Rhodopirellula baltica SH 1: one gene and its partner. The main gene of each other region encodes a partner of the protein of the gene in region 2 in a complex. Links are inferred from orthologs where the notes say so. Each region holds a gene or a part of one and is shown on either strand. Other genes may lie near its edges.

Region 1 (9,144 bases), 2.1 Mb from region 2 along the record:
CCTGGGACGACCACACGGGGCTCTCACCCGTGACAATTGACGGTGACATCTCCACTTTGGGTCAGACGCTTCAACGTTTTGTTTGATTCCCCCGGGGCAGACAATTAAGCTGCAACGGTCTGTTGTTGAACTATCCGCCTTTCGTACAGGGTCCCCGTCGCGATGAAGATTCGCTTTGCCTCGCCACTTCTCCTTTTCGCTTTGGCGATTGGCTTTCTGACCGCCACTCAGACCAATACCGCCACCGCTCAATCTGCTGTCCTGGCAGAAATTTACGGTCGCGGTGTCCACGCCTACAACGCTGGAAACTACAGCAAGGCGTACGAATTGCTTTCGATGGCGATCGATAACAACATCCGTGACCCGCGAGCGTATTACTTCCGTGGGCTGGCCGCCAACGCCAGCGGAATGGGATACGCCGAAGGTGATTGGCAAACCGGTGCCGAGCTGGAAGCCCGCGGCGGCGACTCGCGATCAATCGGTCGCGCCTTGTCTCGAATTCAAGGCTCGCAGCGTCTGAAACTCGAACTCGTCCGCGAAAAGGCTCGTTTGCAAGCTCTCGCGACCGGCGCCGCCCGCTCGCAAATCCGTTCGAATGAGCTTTCCGCTCAAGGCCAGCCTTCCGCTCCTTCGCGGGCCCCGGCGATGCAACGTGGTGCCACGCCTCCACCCGCTCCCGCCTCGGACGACAATCCATTCGCGGACGATCTGGCCAATGAGGACGCCGTGGTCGAATCCAACGATGCATTCGAAGGTGCGATGGACAATCCGTTGGCCACCGAAGCTGCCCCCGCCGATGCGTCCGCTGCTCCCGCCGACGGTGGTGCCAGCCCGTTTGACGGTGGCGACGCACCGGCAGACCCGTTCGCGCCCGCTGGTGACGGCGACCCATTTGCCCCTACGGGCGATGACGATCCATTCAGCGGATTCTGATTTAAGACAAAAGCCGGTTTGAGAGGCACGTTGTATAGAAACGCGTGCCTCCTCGAGCTCGGATTCGTTGTTCCCACAATGATTCGCCGTCCGTAAAGTGTGTTCCCCCGAGCACCTTTCCTCCAAACGGTCGCGAATCCTGTGTCTCCCACCATCGAATCCATTTGCCAATCCCTCTCCGCCATCGCTCCATTGAAGCTGGCGGAAGAATGGGACAACGTTGGTCTGCTGTTGGGAGACCGCTCGGCGGAAGCCCACCGGATTCTGACCTGTTTGACAATCACTCCGGCGGTGGTCGAAGAAGCGACCGAGCTGGCGGCGAATCTGATCGTCGCCCATCACCCGTTGCCATTCAAACCGATGGCTCGGATCACGACCGATTCGGCCGCCTCAGCGATGGTTTGGAATCTGTGTCGAGCCGGAATCGCGGTTTACAGTGCCCACACCGCTTACGATTCCGCTCGTTTGGGCATCAACGAACAGTGGGCAAATCGTCTCGATCTGACCTCGATCAAGCCCCTGACTCCGTCGTTGGACGACCCAACGCTCGGTTCGGGCCGCTACGGCGAGCTTTCTGAGCCGATGACGGCGAGAGAGTTTTTGAGCTTTGCTGCAAAATCGTGCGGCTCAACTCGGCCTCGTTTGGTCGGCGATTTTGACCGCTCAATCCGGCGTGTTGCCATCGGTTGCGGCAGTGGAGGCTCGTTCGTTGGTGCCGCCCGCCGAAAGGGATGTGACGTGCTGCTGACTGGTGAAGCCACCCTGCACACGTGTTTGGAGGCGGAAAACACGGGATTAACGATGGCTTTGGTCGGACACCACGCCAGCGAACGCTTCGCCATGGAAACGCTGGCCGAACAACTGCTCCGTGAGATCCAGCCCCTGCACGAAACCTTTGCCGGCGACCAGGATTCGTCGCCCCCGGACCCGTCGGGCAATTGGGTCCGTAGTAGCCAACGCGAACGAGATCCGATCGCAGTTGACCCAATTTCTCTGAACCCGTAACGTTGGAAGTTGGCATGGTTTACGCAAGCCGCACGCTTTCACACCCCCAATCGCACTGATTTGATCTTTTATGTCCATCCTGGAACGTCTTTGGGACCTCCTTGGCCTCGTCTTCGGTAGCACGTTCGAACGTGTTGGCAGCCTGGCCACCAGCGTGTTTGGCTCCGCCAATGCCCGACAAGTTGCGAAACTGCAGGAATCCGCCGACCGAATCACGGCGATGGAACCCAAGTTCGCGGCGATGTCCGACGAGGAACTTCGCGATCAAACCGTCTTGTTCCGCAAGCGACTTCGCGAAGGCGAAACGCTAGACGACATCATGGAAGAGGCATTCGCGGTTTGCCGTGAAGGCGGCAAGCGATTCCTCGGAATGCGTCACTACGACGTTCAGTTGATCGGTGGCATGGTGCTGCACTCTGGCGCGATCGGCGAAATGGTCACCGGGGAAGGTAAAACCCTGGTCGCGACCCTGCCCGCCTACCTGAACGCTTTGGAAGCCAAAGGCGTTCACGTCATCACGGTCAACGATTACTTGGCCCGTCGTGACATGGAATGGATGGCTCCGCTGTACATGAACCTCGGCCTGACCGTCGATGCGATCCAGTCCGGCATGTCGACCAGCGAGAAACAAGCCGCCTACCAGTGCGACATCACATACGGAACCAACAACGAATTCGGTTTCGATTACTTGCGTGACAACATGCGTCCGGCCGCCAAGGGCGACGATCGATTCCCAAGTGAAGTGCAACAATGCCAAGGCCCACTGAACTACGCCATCATTGACGAAGTTGACAATATTCTGATCGATGAAGCTCGGACGCCGCTGATCATCAGCGGACCCGCCGACTTGGATTTGGGGCGTTATGGCGAAGCCGATCGTGTCGCTCGACAATTGAAGAAGGAAGAACACTTCACCGTCGACGAAAAACAACACAACGTCACGCTGACCGATGAAGGCGTTCGTGCGGCCGAAGAATTGGCCGGCGTGGAAAGCTTCTACACCGCGGGCAACATGGAATGGCCGCACCTGATCGACAACGCTCTCAAAGCACATTACCTGTACAAGTTGGACGTCAACTACGTCGTCAAAGACAAACAGGTCGTCATCGTCGACGAGTTCACCGGTCGATTGATGGACGGACGGCAGTGGAGCGATGGTTTGCACCAAGCCGTCGAAGCCAAAGAAGGCGTGCCGATCAAGCAAGAAACACAAACGTTCGCCACCGCTTCGCTGCAGAACATCTTCAAGATGTACAAAAAGCTGTCCGGGATGACCGGTACGGCAATGACCGAAGCCGACGAATTCTGGAAGATCTACAAACTCGATGTGGTCGCGATTCCCACGCACCGTGGACTGCAACGGATCGAGCATCCCGATTTGATTTACTTGACCGAAAAGGACAAGTTCAAAGCCATCGCCGACGACGTCGAACGTACTCACAAATGGGACGTTGTGGTTCTGAAAGACGGCACGGAGATTTGGGGCAACATCAAATCCGAAACCGATTCAGTCGTTGAACTGCTGCCCAAAGGCGAGAAGCAAACCGAATCGTTCTCTCACGAAAAGATTGTTGCGATCGAGCGTGCCGGTCGTCCGGTTCTGGTCGGTACGGTCAGCATCGAAAAGAGCGAACGCCTCTCGGCACTGCTGGAACGCCGCGGCATCAAACACGACGTTCTGAACGCGAAACAACACGGCCGAGAAGCCGACATTGTTTCACAAGCCGGTCGGATCGGCGCGGTCACCATCGCAACGAACATGGCCGGTCGTGGTACCGACATTATCTTGGGCGGTAATCCCGAGACACTCGCCTGGTCTCAACTGCAACACAAATACCCGACGCGTTTGGAAGTGCCAGACGCCGAATGGAAAGCGCTCGTCGACGAAATCGACGAACGCGAAAACATGAGTGCCGAAGGCAAGATCGTTCGCGAAATCGGCGGTCTGTATGTGCTCGGTACCGAGCGACACGAATCACGTCGAATTGACTTGCAGCTTCGCGGTCGTTGCGGTCGTCAGGGCGATCCCGGCGGCAGCCGCTTCTTCTTGTCACTCGAAGACGACTTGATGCGGATCTTTGCTGGCGACTTTGTCAAAAGCATGATGGAACGCATGGGCATGAAAGAAGGCGAAGCCATCGAATCATCCCTCGTCACTCGCCGAATCGCCGCGGCTCAAAAGAAGGTCGAAGAACGCAACTTCGAAATTCGAAAGAGCCTGCTCGAGTACGACGAAGTGATGGACGAACAACGCAAACGCGTTTACCGCTATCGCCAAAACCTTCTCGACGGGCACAGCTCTCGCGAGATGCTGCTGACGTTGATCCACAACGAAATTCAATCGCAAGTCGAAACGTTCCTCGATCCCAACTACGGCGTCGACACGTTCTCGACCTTCGCCGGCGGAAAGTTGGGTTGCCAATTGGACGCACGCGATTTCCAGAACATGGATTTCGAAATGGCGGATACCTACGCGAAGGATCAAGCCGAACGTGCTTCCGAAGTCACCGTCGCCGAAGCCGTGGAAGAGAACCTTCCTGAATCAATGGAAGACGAGTGGAACTGGAAGGCCATGGCGACTTGGGCCAACACTCACTTGGGCACGAATTACCAAGACCACCAGCTGAAGAACAAAGATCGCGAAGAGATGATCGACGAGTTGATCGCTCACGCGCACAAGCAAATCGAAGAGACGGATCTGAGCGAAGGCGAACCATTGTTGGAGGCCGACTATGGCCTTCGAGTCCTTTGCGCCTGGATGCGCCATAAATTTGGAATCGAAACCACGCCGGAAGAATTCCGCGATGTGGAAGATCGTCGCAAGGTTACCGAGGAACTCAACCGACGTGCCGAAGCGGCCTACACCGAGAAAGAAGCCGAGTACCCGGTCCTGACCGGCATCTCGCGATTCACTGACAAACAGGGTGCCCAAGTCTCGCTGGACCGTGAAGGTTTGGTCGATTGGGTACACGGTCGCTTCAACCATGAACTCAGCGTCGATGAGGTCAAACTGAACCGCGACGACCTGAAGGTTCAATTGATTCAGTACAGCAAGCAAACCGCCAGTGCCTCTGGTGGAATGCACGCTCAAGCCGCCGAGAAAGTCGAAGATCTGTTCGGTCGAGCCGACGCTGATGTAACGGCCTCACTTGCCAGCGGACAATCCGGCAAACTGGAAGCCTTGGCGACTTGGTTGCAAGAAGAACTCGGCAATCGAAACACCGCCGAGGACCTTTCGCGAATGAACCGCGCCGAGCTGACCTTGGCCGTCAATGGTGCCGTCGACGACAAATTCCACCCCGAGATGCGTCGGATGGAACGGCAGATCCTGCTGAACATCGTCGACGACTCGTGGAAGAACCACTTGCTGACGATGGACCATTTGCGAAGCAGCGTCGGATTGAAGGGCTACGCCCAAATGGACCCCAAGGTCGAATACAAACGCGAAGGCATGCGTCTGTTTGAATCCATGTGGGATTCAATCGGCGAACGAGTGACCGACCTCATTTTCCGCATGGAGTCTTTTAACGATGACTTCATTCGCAGCACGTGGGTCGACGCGAGAACGCGTCATGACGACGCCCATGAAGCAGGCCGATCAGCTCAGCAAGCTGCCCAAATGGAATCCAACACCGCTGCACAACGTGCCGCCGCGGGAAGCGAAGGACGAGCCGAAGGCAGCGTCGACACCGTGCGAGTCGAAGAGCCTCGGATTGGTCGAAACGCACCGTGCCCCTGTGGCAGCGGCAAGAAGTACAAGAGCTGCTGCATGCGTCGCGACGGCTGATCAAAAAGTGGCATAGGCTTCCAGCCTGTGTTTCAAATCCTAGCGGCAGGGCGCAAGCCCTCCGGTTTCGAACCACCGGACGGCTTGCGCCGCTCCGCTTAAACACCCGGCATCAACGTTCCACTCCCCGCCAAGGACGGCAATCATGTGGCTCAACTTCGCCTATGCCGCTGCACTGACCGCGGTCTCGCCGTTGGTGCTGCATCGGATGATCCGCCACGGTCGCTATCGCCGTGGCATCGGCCAAAAACTGTTGGGGCTTTCATCGGACCGCGCCGCTGAAATTCGCGGTGATGCCGAACGAACGATTTGGTTGCACGCGGTCAGCGTCGGCGAAGTCAATTTGCTTCCCGAGTTGGATCGCCGGCTGAAGAAACTGCACCCCGAGATTGCGCTCGCGATCAGTTCTTCAACGGACACCGGTTACGACCTCGCTCGCAAGCACTTTGGTGATGAACGAGTCTTCTTTTGCCCATTCGATTTCACTTGGACCGTTCGCCGCACACTGAAGAACCTGCGATGCGAGCAATTGGTTTTGGCGGAACTCGAATTGTGGCCCAACCTGATTCGCTGTGCCAAGGAAGCGAACTGTTCCGTTCGAGTCATCAATGGTCGGCTCGGCCAAACCAGTGCGGCACGTTATCAGCAATTCGCGAAACTTCTGCGTTCGACGTTCGCACGTTTGGATGCCGTTGGCTGCCAAGACACCTCAGCCGCTGAGCGTTTTGTGGCCTGCGGAGTCCCATCCGAAAACGTCACCGTCACGGGGTCTCTGAAATTCGACAACGCACCTCGCACTCGTGACACGACTGAGGTCAACGAGCGCATCAACTGGTCGGGGATGGATCCTTGGCACCGGGTGTGGTGCTTTGGCAGCACGCAGGCCGGTGAAGAAGCGATGGCACTACGTGTCTATCAACGTCTTCGATCAAAGCATCCGGAACTTCGGTTGATTTTGGTGCCACGTCACGTGGAACGATTTGAAGAAGTCGCATCACTGATTCAGTCGCAAGGTTTGTCGGCCGTTCGCCGCAGCAGTAATGACAGCCAATACGCTGACCAATGGGAATCGGAAGAAGTCATCTTGATCGACACCATTGGTGAACTTCGTCACTGGTGGGGCGTCGGTCAAATCGCGACGGTCGGTGGCAGCTTTGGTGATCGCGGCGGCCAAAACATGTTGGAACCCGCCGGTTATGGATGTGCCGTTTCGTTCGGCCCCAACACGAAGAACTTCGACACGATCGCGAAACAATTGATCGCCGCCGAGGCAGCCGTGCGAGTGGCGAATGAAACAGAACTCGAACAATTTGTTTCACGCTGTCTGACCGACATTCCAGCTGCCGATTCCCTTGGCCAATCCGCTCGCGACTTGGTCAACCAGCACCGAGGTGCGTATCAGAAAACGCTTGAGATGTTGATTCCAATGCAAGTTCAGTCACGTCAAAAAGCCGCTTAACTAAAATTCCTCCGTAGGCCGTACCGAGCAACGCGAGCTACGGCATCCAAACCCAACCTGTCGCACGTTGGTCCTCAACGTGAACCACCCACCAAAAAACGAACCGCGAGCAAACACCCGGTCCGAATCAAACCGTGCCGAATGATTGCCGGAACTCCGCTGCCACTGCGGTCCGGCCTACGGATGGGTCACATGGCAAACGTAGCTGAGCATGCCAAGTAGGCCGTACCGAGCAACGCGAGTTACGGCATCCACACATAACCTGTCGCAGGTTGGTCCTCAACGTGAACCACCCGCCAAAGAACAAAACCCGCGATCAAACACTCGGTCGGAATCAAATCATGCCGACTGATTGCCGGAACTCCGCTGACGCTGCGGTCCGGCCTACGAATGAGTCACATGTCAAACGTTGCCGAGCAAGCCAAGTAGACCATACCGAGCAACGCGAGTGACGGCATCCAAACCCAACCTGTCGCACGTTGGTCCTCAACGTGAACCACCCACCAAAGAACAACGCCCGCGATAAAACGCCCGTTCCGAATCAAATCGTGCCGACTGATCGCCGGAACTCCGCTGACGCTGCGGTCCGGCCTACGGATGGGTCACATGTCAAACGTCGCCGAGCATGCTAAGTAGGCCGTACCGAGCAACGCGAGTTACGGCATCCACACATAACCTGTTGCAGGTTAGTCCCCAACGTGAATCACCCACCAAAGAACAAAACCCGCGATCAAACACCCGGTCCGAATCAAACCGTGCCCACTGACTGCCGGAACTCCGCTGACGCTGCGGTCCGGCCTACGGATGGGTCAAATGTCAAACGTTGCTGAGCAGGCCAAGTAGGCCGTACCGAGCAACGCGAGTTACGGCATCGACACCTATTCTGTCGCACGTTGGTCCCCAACGTGAACCACCCACCAAAGAACAAAACCCGCGATCAAACACTCGGTCGGAATCAAACCGGGCCGACTGATTGCCGGAACTCCGCTGACGCTGCGGTCCGGCCTACGGATGAGTCACATGGCAAACATTGCCGAGCATGCCAAGTAGGCCGTACCGAGCAACGCGAGTGACGGCATCCAACCCTAACCTGTCGCACGTTGGTCCCCAACGTGAACCACCCACCAAAAGACAACGCCCGCGATCAAACGCGCGGTCCAAATTAAATCGTGCCGACTGATTGCCGGAACTCCGCTGACGCTGCGGTCCGGCCTACGGATGGGTCACATGTCAAACGTTGCTGAGCATGCCAGGTTGGCCGTACCGAGCAACGCGAGTGACGGCATCCAAACCCAACCTGTCGCAAGTTGGTTCCCAACGTGAACCACCCACCAAAGAACAAAACCCGCGATCAAACACTCGGTCGGAATCAAACCGTGCCGACTGATTGCCGGAACTCCGCTGACGCTGCGGTCCGGCCTACGGATGGGTCACATGGCAAACGTAGCTGAGCATGCCAAGTTGGCCGTACCGAGCAACGCGAGTCACGGCATCCAAACGCAATCGTTCAATCAATTCAACGATATTGAGGAGCCCAAGGCGCCGTAGCCGAGTCCCACCGATTCTGTTCAGCGGCTTGTGGTTGTGCGTTGTAACCTGGTGGCTGATACGCGTTCGGGTTGTAACCACCTTGGTCGCCATAACCCGCGTTGGGCTGTGCGGCAGGGTAATTGTTGTATGCCGGCGGTTGATTGTAATTAGGTGCGCCGTAGTTGGGAGTGTTGTACCCAGCCCCCTGTACCGGCTGACCGCCCTGGGGTGGCCAAGCGTTCGGATTCGCTGGCGCAGCACCTGGATAATAGCCAGCTTGGCCTTGAGCAGGATAACCGCCTTGTTGGGCAGCCTGCTGAGCGGCCTGTTCACGTTGACGCTCGTCCAGAATGTCTCGACCGCGATCGATCGCGGAACGTGCATCGCTGCGAATTTCCGTCTTGTTGATTTCGATCCGTGTCTTGTCGCC
Region 2 (7,834 bases):
TAAAACGCCTCGTGCGGCGTCTTGGCGTTGGGGGCACCAAACAATATTGGTGCGATGTCGTGACCATCAAGTTTGCGATTCGTCGGCAGTTTGCAACCGGCCAAATTCGCAAACGTGGGCAGCAAATCCATCGTGGTTGCCAGTTCGTCGCATTGAGTTCCCGCGGGGACTTTTCCGGGGTGCCAGGCGATCGTGGGCACACGAAAGGCACCTTCGCTGGTCGTGTACCCGCGACCGTGAAGTGGCAGGTTGGAACCTCGGCTCAAGTCATCTGGATCGCGGTTGATGGGGGCGCCGTTGTCGGAGGTCCAAATCACAAACGTCTTTTCCGCGATGCCCAGTTTGACGAGTTGGTCCAACATCTGGCCAATCGACCAGTCCAGTTCTTCGACCGCATCACCCCATGGCCCGTTGCGACTCTTACCGCGGAACGCGTCACTGGAAAACGGCGTCTTGGTGCTGCCGGGCATGGCTTGTGGGAAGTACAGGAAGAACGGTTCATCCTTGTGTTCGGCAATCCACTGCATCGCCCGTTCGGTGTACCGCTTGGTTAGCCCGTCTCGGTTGCAGGGGGCTTCGATGACGGTTTCGTTTTCCATCAAGGGCAACGGTGGCCAATGCGATCCGTCTTGTTTCCAAATTCGCTCGGTCATGTCGTCGGAATAAGGAACGCCGAAGAACCAATCAAACCCTTGGTGAGTTGGCAGGAACTCTGGTTGGTCACCCAGGTGCCATTTTCCAACCAGTGCGGTGGCGTAGTTCTGTTGCTTGAGAACTTCCGCGATCGTGATCTCATCGGGATGCAAACCATAGGGAGAGACAGGTCGCAGAACCGCACCGTCTCGATCGTTCAAGTGCATGCCGACCCGTTGGGCATAGCATCCAGTCATGATGCTGGCACGTGATGGGGTGCAGACACCGGCGGTGACGCAGAAATGGGTGAACGTTCGCCCTTCCCTTGCCATGCGATTCAGGTTGGGGGTGCGATGCAGCGTCGACCCGAATGGTTCAATGTCGCCGTAACCAAGGTTGTCACAGTAGACGATGATGAAATTCGATTGGCTCGTTTCGGCTGCCGTTGCAGTGCCGAGCAACGGTAACATCGTGAGCGTCGCCATGATCCAACCAACAAGCCAACGCATCAGTTGTCCTCTTGGAGGGTTTGGAACATCTCAAGCAGGGAGGCAACGATCTTCGTGGTCGCTTCCTTCTCAACGTAGTTGGTCCCCAGCCATGTTTCGTAGCCGCCCAAGCGATGTTGCTGCGGCGTCGGCAGGTACCCAAAGGAGCCGTTGGCAAGTTCAATCGTAAAAGTGTGTTGGAAGGGGCTGCGATCCTTCAGTTCCAGTCCCGTTTCGGTGAACGTTTCAAACGGGATCGCCGCGATTCCCAAATCGCCAATTCGCAATGCCTGCAGTTGAATCTCCACTTCCTTGGGACCAGCCAAAATTTTCGTGATTCGATCCGCATAGATCTCTTCACGGCGATGGCCGCTTCTGGGGTTCTCATCGTCGTCACGGTTGATCTGTTCAAAGTGGGAGATCATCTCCGGCGTCGGCTGTCTGGTCTTCAGCGTCAAGGTCGTGTGTTCAACGGCGAGTGGCACCCAGTCATGGAACACGATCTGTTGGTGGGCTTCGAACACGCGGCTGGCGACCTTCTCCGCAACCTCCTGCATCTTCTCGTAGGGTTCGTGCTTTTGGGGCGATTTGTCAGCAAAGTTGATGTTGTTCACATCGCCACTGGTGCCGTTGGATAGGATGCCGACAAACGGTGGCGACTGGTCGGTTGCATCAAGTTTCTCTTCGATGAATTTCCCAAAGTAGCCAAAGTAATCCGCTGAGACTTCGCCAGATCGAACGCCGCCGACATAGTGCAGGGAATAGTTCGCCAGCAAAGCGATCGGGCGGCCGTCAGGGCTTTGAACTGAGACAAAGCTGATTTCAGGATCGGTCGGACCCGCTGGTCGATCCAGTTTGGAACTGCCCCGAGGTGGGTTCATCCGGACTTGATCGATGCCACCGAAAGGATTGGCCAACAGACTGGCGTCAGTGACGAACCAGCGACGGTTGAAGACTTCGGACGGTTCCTCCACGGTGCCCCAACCAATCTTGGCCGGTTCCAGATTTGCCAACGCACGACGGATGCCGTCCGAGATCCGATGAGCAACAAAGGTTTGATAGTTTGTCAGCTCGGTTTCGTTGGCTGTCTTCAAACCACCGCGAGCGGTTGTTGCCGAATGAGTGTGCGTGGATGCCAACAGCATGTTCGAGAATGGCAACCCGGTCGCATCAGAGGCTTGCTGTTTGGCGAGATCAAAGACTTCCTCAGGGATGCCGACATTGTCGCAAAGGACGATAGCAAGCTTCGTGTTGCCGTCATCCAGCACCAGGCAGCGAGCGTGAAGTTCGTCATGCACATTGGTGGCTGGAATTGGTTTCCAACCGCCGACAATCATCTCGCCCAGTGGCGGTGTGATGTTGCTGGTGGCAGCTCCGGCCCGAAAGACCGGACCGGAATCCTCGGCATTGAGAACCAATCCGCTGCTGAATAGAAGACCGGCGACACATAGTGAGAGAAGAACTCTGTAAAAGGCAGGCCGTGGCATGCTTTGATCCTTTGGGTTCAGGGGATGAATTAGGTGGGAAGGATCGATGAACGGGGCAGCAATCGATGCCGTTATAATCGAGCAGGCTGCAGGATGAAACAAAATGGAGGCGAAGCGAACTTGAGCGACGTGAATTGCTCGATTCAGAGCGACGAGACAAAACCGAAACCGACCAAGCGACAGAAGTCGTCGTTTGCTGGCATTTTGAAAGTCTTTTGTATTGGCAGCATCCTGGCGGTTTCTTTATTAGCGTTTCCGAGTGTGCTCCCGTTCGTTGTCGCCGTCTGGATTGTTTGGCATCTCGTTCTGGTTCACAGTGAGCGTCCCGCCTATTTGCCGCTTGTAGCGGGACTCGTCATCTTGCTCGTGAAGTTTCTGCCTCGCACCCCGGCATCCATAACACTTAGCGGTCTGATGTTGGCGTTGATCGTCATTCGGATGCGTACAAGCATGACGTTGCCACGGCGGGCAACTCTCTGCACTTCACTTGCGCTGATCGCGACTTGGACTTGGTTTTATGTCGAATGGCAAGTCATTCAAAATTGTGGTCGCGAATTGACCTTTGACCCGTTTCGCTCGATCGTTTGCTTGGGAGACAGCCTAACCGACGGGATGTTACCGGATCACGGTTTCCCCGATCCGCTAAGCGAAATGCTTGAGGTTGAAGTCATCAATCTTGGAACATCCGGGATCGCAACATCCCAAGGACTTAGTCAGATGCAGCGGATCTTTTCTCACGATCCACAGCTCGTGATCGTTGAACTGGGCGGTCATGACTTTTTGCAAGGAAAGAGTCGCGATCAGACCAAGGCAAATCTATTGCAAATCATCGAGCAATGCCGTCTGCAAAATGCTGAGGTGGTTTTAATGGAGATCCCTCGCGGATTCATGTTCGATCCTTTCTGGGCTTTGGAAAGAGAGATCGCTTATGAAACCGATGTCCAATTGGTTTCAGACACATGGTTGCGGGAAATTGTCCTGATGAGTCCCTACGCTCCGCCTGGTCGATGGATGCCAGACTCTCGTCTCAGCGATGACGGGATCCACAGCAACGCTCGCGGTAGCAAGGCGATCGCACAACACGTCGCGAACGCGATTCACCAGATGTACGGTGATTCCATCTTTTAACCTGGCTACCGATGAAGGTGGTTCAGCTAAACTCATTGATCGTTGGTGTCTTCGCCTCGTCCGAGAGAGTCTCGATGAAATTAAGTTGCTGCGTTCTGGTCGGTCTCCTGACGACCTGTTGCTGGATCCATTTGGCTGGCCACGCTGTTGCGGGAGAGTTCAACACCGTGCTGGAGATTGGTGATCCGGCTCCCGAATGGAGTGAGTTGCCGACCACGGAGGACACGACTTCGTCCCTGAACGATCTATCGGATTCGAAGGTCGTGGTTCTGGCATTCACCTGCAACAGTTGTCCCTACGCCATCGACGCGGAAGAACGCTTGATCGCACTGACGAAGGACTACGCAGAGAAGACGGTCACGGTGATCGCCGTCAACGTCAACAGGATCGAAGAGGACGCGATGCCGGCCATGAAAGAGAAAGCGAAGGAAGAGCAGTTCCCTTTCGCTTATCTCTACGACGAGTCCCAACAGATCGCTCGCGATTATGGGGCGAAGTACACACCACAGTTCTTCGTGCTCGATGCCGATCGCAATATCGCCTACATGGGGGCGATGGACGATAGTCCTGATGGCCGCAATGTGAGCAAGCCGTACCTGCGGGATGCAATCGATGATGTATTGGCGGGCAAACCTGTGACGGTTTCAGAGACGGTTCCAGTTGGTTGCCGGATCCGGATGGAACGCCAACGCCGTTCTCGACGAGCACGTTGAGAACATCATCTGCAGTGGGTCGGCTCTACCTTGGTCCGCGCCGCTCTGGGAAAGGCCGTCGCTTAGGACTCAGCTGGCGAGGCGAGTGTGAAATTCAGGCATTCGCAAATCGATGCGTGCACCAGCGACTCTGAATCGGAAGCGTCGATGTCCCGAACCAACCCCTGACACCGATAGTGATCCAGCAACGGTGCAGTGCGATCTTCGTAGATGCGAAAACGCTCTCGGATGAACTCTTCGGAATCGTCGGCACGGTTTTCGGTTTCACCCCTCTTGCGGAGACGTTCGATCAGAACGTCCGCCGAAACTTGAAGGTGCAACACGTGATCCAGTTTCAGCGAAGCCGCGACGAGTTGCTTGTCGAATGCACTGGCTTGGACCTGCGTTCGCGGAAAACCGTCCAACAGATAACCGGTGCGGCTGTCCGGTTGAGAGAGTCGTTCCGCAACCATCTGCAGCACGAAATCATCCGGTGCAAAGTGGCCGCGATCGATTCGAAGATGAATCTGCTCGCCACTTTCTGGCTCCAAAGCTCTCAGCATTCCGCCGGTGCCAATGTGAGGCACCTTGAGAGCTTTGCTTAGCAGTTCACACTGAGTGCCCTTGCCCGCGCCAGGCGGGCCGATAAAGACAATTCGCACAAAACTGCCAGGATCAAACGACGGGTGAAGTGCCGCCGCCGGCACCTTCCAGCAATCCGCGATAGTTTCGCATCACCAAGTGACTGTCGATCTTTTGAACCAAGTCGAACGCGACGCTGACGGCGATCAGCAGACCCGTACCACCGTAGAAACCGGCGATCGAGTAAGGAACACCCAGGGATCCGTAAACGATTGTTGGAACAATCGCAATCAAACCCAAGAAGGCAGCACCGACATACGTAATCCGGACCATCACCTTTTCGAGGTAGTCCGTCGTGCGACGACCAGGACGGTAACCAGGAATGAAGGTTCCTGAATCACGCAGGTTGTCGCTCATTTCTTTCGGGTTGAAAGTGATCGCTGTCCAGAAGTAGCAGAAGAAGAAGATCAAACCGACATACAACAGGTTGAAGAAGTACGAGGTCTGATCGCTCATCGTCAAGCTGATCAGGTTGAATCCGCGGAACAAGGAACCGTCAGACGCAAATTGACCGGCAAGGAACCCAAACAGAACACCTGGAATCATCAACAGCGAGCTGGCGAAAATGATGGGCATCACACCGGCTTGATTGATTCGAAGCGGCAAGTGTTGCCGTGTGCCACCATACACGCGACGACCGCGAGTGAACTTGGCCGATTGAGTTGGGATTTTGCGTTGTCCCAATGTGATAAACACCACACCGAAGACGACGACAACAAACAGCACGACCAAGATGATCAGGGTCTCAATTCCGACTTGGCCTTTTGCCAGTCCGGTCAGTTCGGTCTTCATCCCCAGCACCAATTCGTAGAGTGCCTTAGGCATCTGAGCCAGGATGCCGGCCATGATCAGCAAGCTGATCCCGTTGCCGATACCGTATTCGTCAATTTGCTCACCCAGCCACATCAGGAACACGGTTCCTGTTGTCATGACCAGAACGGCCACGATTTGCCAGCCGAAGAACAATTGTTCGTTCGCATTCATGAAGTTCGGGTTGATGCTGCTTTGGCCATTAGAGCCAGCCATCAGCATGAACTTGAGATACATGTAGCTCTGCACCAAGCAGATCACCACAGTCAGATAACGCGTGTATTCGTTGAGTTTCTTCCGGCCAGCTTCGCCTTCCTTTTTCAACTCTTCCAGCGGTTTGTAAACGCTGCCGAGCAATTGGAAGATAATCGACGCCGAAATGTACGGCATGATTCCGAGGCCGAAGATCGTCGCTTGACGAAGATCGCTAGCCGCGAAAACGCTGACCTTTTCGAAAAAGTCGGCTGCACCGCCGCCAGCACCGCTGTCCAAGTTGGTGGCGATCATCGGCAACGGGATATGGAACCCGATCCGGTAGATAGCAAGCAACCCGATCGTCAGCATGACCTTCTTGCGAAGTTCAGGGATCGAGAAAATGATTCGCAGCTTTTCAAACATCGATCCGTCCGTCGTCGATCGTGCAGGGTGAATTCATGTCGTCTCGCCAAGCAAAAATGGCGAGCACGCAAAGGTTGTTCTGGACTTGGCGAAGGAAATTACCATCGCCACGGCAATCAAACTAGCAACCAAAGCCAAATCACGGAAGAACGATTGCCGCGAAGCTTTTTCAACTGGTGCCAATTCAAAGAAAACAGGCCCGACGAAATCGCCAAGGCCTGTTGTTTTGTCGGTTAGGTGGAAAGTCGCGACCGTCATTGGCCGCGAATTCTCCGGATTACTTTTCGCTTTTGAGGGCTTCGACGCGTTCGTCTGGCGTGCGTTTCGGAGCCAGCTTTTCTGCTGTCCCGCCCGCGGCCGAGATCTTTTCTTCAGCCGACTTGCTGAAGCGATGAGCCTGAATGGTCAGCTTCTTTGTCAATTCACCATCACCGAGAACCTTCAGTTCGTCGAAGTTTCCCTTCGCGAGGTTCTTGGCGGCGAGTGCTTCGAGGGTGACGGTTTCACCTTCGTTGAAAGCATCGTTCAGCTTGCCAACATTGACAGCGAAGATGGTCAACGCCCAACGGTTGTTGAAACCACGCTTTGGCACGCGACGGAACATTGGCATCGCACCGCCCTGGAAGTTGGGCTTGCGGCTGTAACCGCTGCGGCTCTTGTGTCCCTTGTGCCCACGACCCGACGTTTTGCCGGTGCCGCTACCAGGACCACGACCGATGCGTTTTCGAGGGCGGTGTTTCGTAATACCGCGATGAACGTCGTTGAGTTGCATAGTAGTGATGGAATGGCTGGGGGCGGGAGACTGAGCGTTGGGCGTCAGTCATGCTGCCCGAGTGTTTGAATGAGTGTCTTTGCCAAAGGTATCCGAAGTCGGTCGCTTCAAAGCGATGGGAACCAAGCAATTTCTTCTTGGCGGATGCATTCCGCCAGCTTTGTTAGGCTTCGATCAAATCGTCTGGGTTCAATCCACGCAAAGCAGCGATTTGCTCGCGGGTTCGCAACTTGCTCATCGCGTCGAGGGTCGCTTTGACCAGCGTGACGGGATTATTGGTTCCGTAGGACTTGGTCAGAATGTCGTGGATTCCGCAGGCTTCGCAAACAGCACGGACGGCTTGACCAGCGATGATACCCGTACCAGCACCAGCTGGAATCAAGACAACGCGAGCGGCACCATAACGGCCCCAAACTTGGTGAGGAATGCTGCCCTCAACCAATGGAACATGGATCATGCTGCGTGAAGCTTGCTTTTGTGCTTTCTGCACGCTTGGTGGAACTTCGTTGGCCTTGCCATAGCCCCAACCAACCTGCCCACTGCCGTTGCCGACGACAACCATCG

What was found.
Region 1: the proteins of secY (region 2) and secA are in contact, whole or in part, in a crystal structure (PDB 3DIN), measured with the Thermotoga maritima proteins. The link is inferred for Rhodopirellula baltica SH 1 from one-to-one orthologs. Residues at the interface, in WP_004081795.1 of Thermotoga maritima: Glu108, Gly109, Glu110, Glu111, Ala236, Glu237, Arg238, Arg239, Ile240, Thr241, Ile242, Gln243, Tyr244, Ala245, Arg246, Arg247, Val248, Thr249, Gly250, Arg251, Arg252, Val253, Tyr254, Gly256, Ala257, Ser258, Thr259, Tyr260, Leu261, Pro262; in WP_004082002.1 of Thermotoga maritima: Glu261, Ala262, Arg263, Lys300, Ala301, Arg302, Thr303, Ile304, Ile305, Leu323, Tyr324, Asp325, Pro326, Val329, Ser330, Tyr333, Ile336, Lys340, Phe345, Val349, Glu363, Phe364, Tyr374, Ser375, Gly376, Gly377, Glu393, Ile395, Thr482, Ser483.

The regions. Positions count from the first base shown.
Region 1 is NC_005027.1:6,299,569-6,308,712, reverse strand. What follows is about bases 1,683-5,925. They hold secA (preprotein translocase subunit SecA), read left to right. Parts: upstream 1,683-2,008; coding sequence 2,009-5,725; downstream 5,726-5,925. Other genes in these bases: RB_RS24355 (3-deoxy-D-manno-octulosonic acid transferase), read left to right, coding at 5,871-5,925; RB_RS24370 (Nif3-like dinuclear metal center hexameric protein), read left to right, coding at 1,683-1,938. Also shown: RB_RS24375 (hypothetical protein), read left to right, coding at 163-933; more of RB_RS24370, read left to right, coding at 1,075-1,682; more of RB_RS24355, read left to right, coding at 5,926-7,184; RB_RS24350 (hypothetical protein), read right to left, coding at 8,701-9,144. UniProt on the Escherichia coli protein: Required for protein export, interacts with the SecYEG preprotein conducting channel.
Region 2 is NC_005027.1:4,201,484-4,209,317, reverse strand. What follows is about bases 4,302-7,234. They hold secY (preprotein translocase subunit SecY), read right to left. Parts: upstream 6,499-7,234; coding sequence 5,104-6,498; downstream 4,302-5,103. Other genes in these bases: rplO (50S ribosomal protein L15), read right to left, coding at 6,776-7,234; RB_RS27885 (hypothetical protein), read right to left, coding at 6,532-6,756; RB_RS16075 (adenylate kinase family protein), read right to left, coding at 4,512-5,090; RB_RS16080 (thioredoxin family protein), read left to right, coding at 4,302-4,449. Also shown: RB_RS16095 (sulfatase family protein), read right to left, coding at 1-1,142; RB_RS16090 (neutral/alkaline non-lysosomal ceramidase N-terminal domain-containing protein), read right to left, coding at 1,142-2,539; RB_RS16085 (GDSL-type esterase/lipase family protein), read left to right, coding at 2,702-3,736; more of RB_RS16080, read left to right, coding at 3,748-4,301; more of rplO, read right to left, coding at 7,235-7,270; rpsE (30S ribosomal protein S5), read right to left, coding at 7,434-7,834. UniProt on the Escherichia coli protein: The central subunit of the protein translocation channel SecYEG. Consists of two halves formed by TMs 1-5 and 6-10.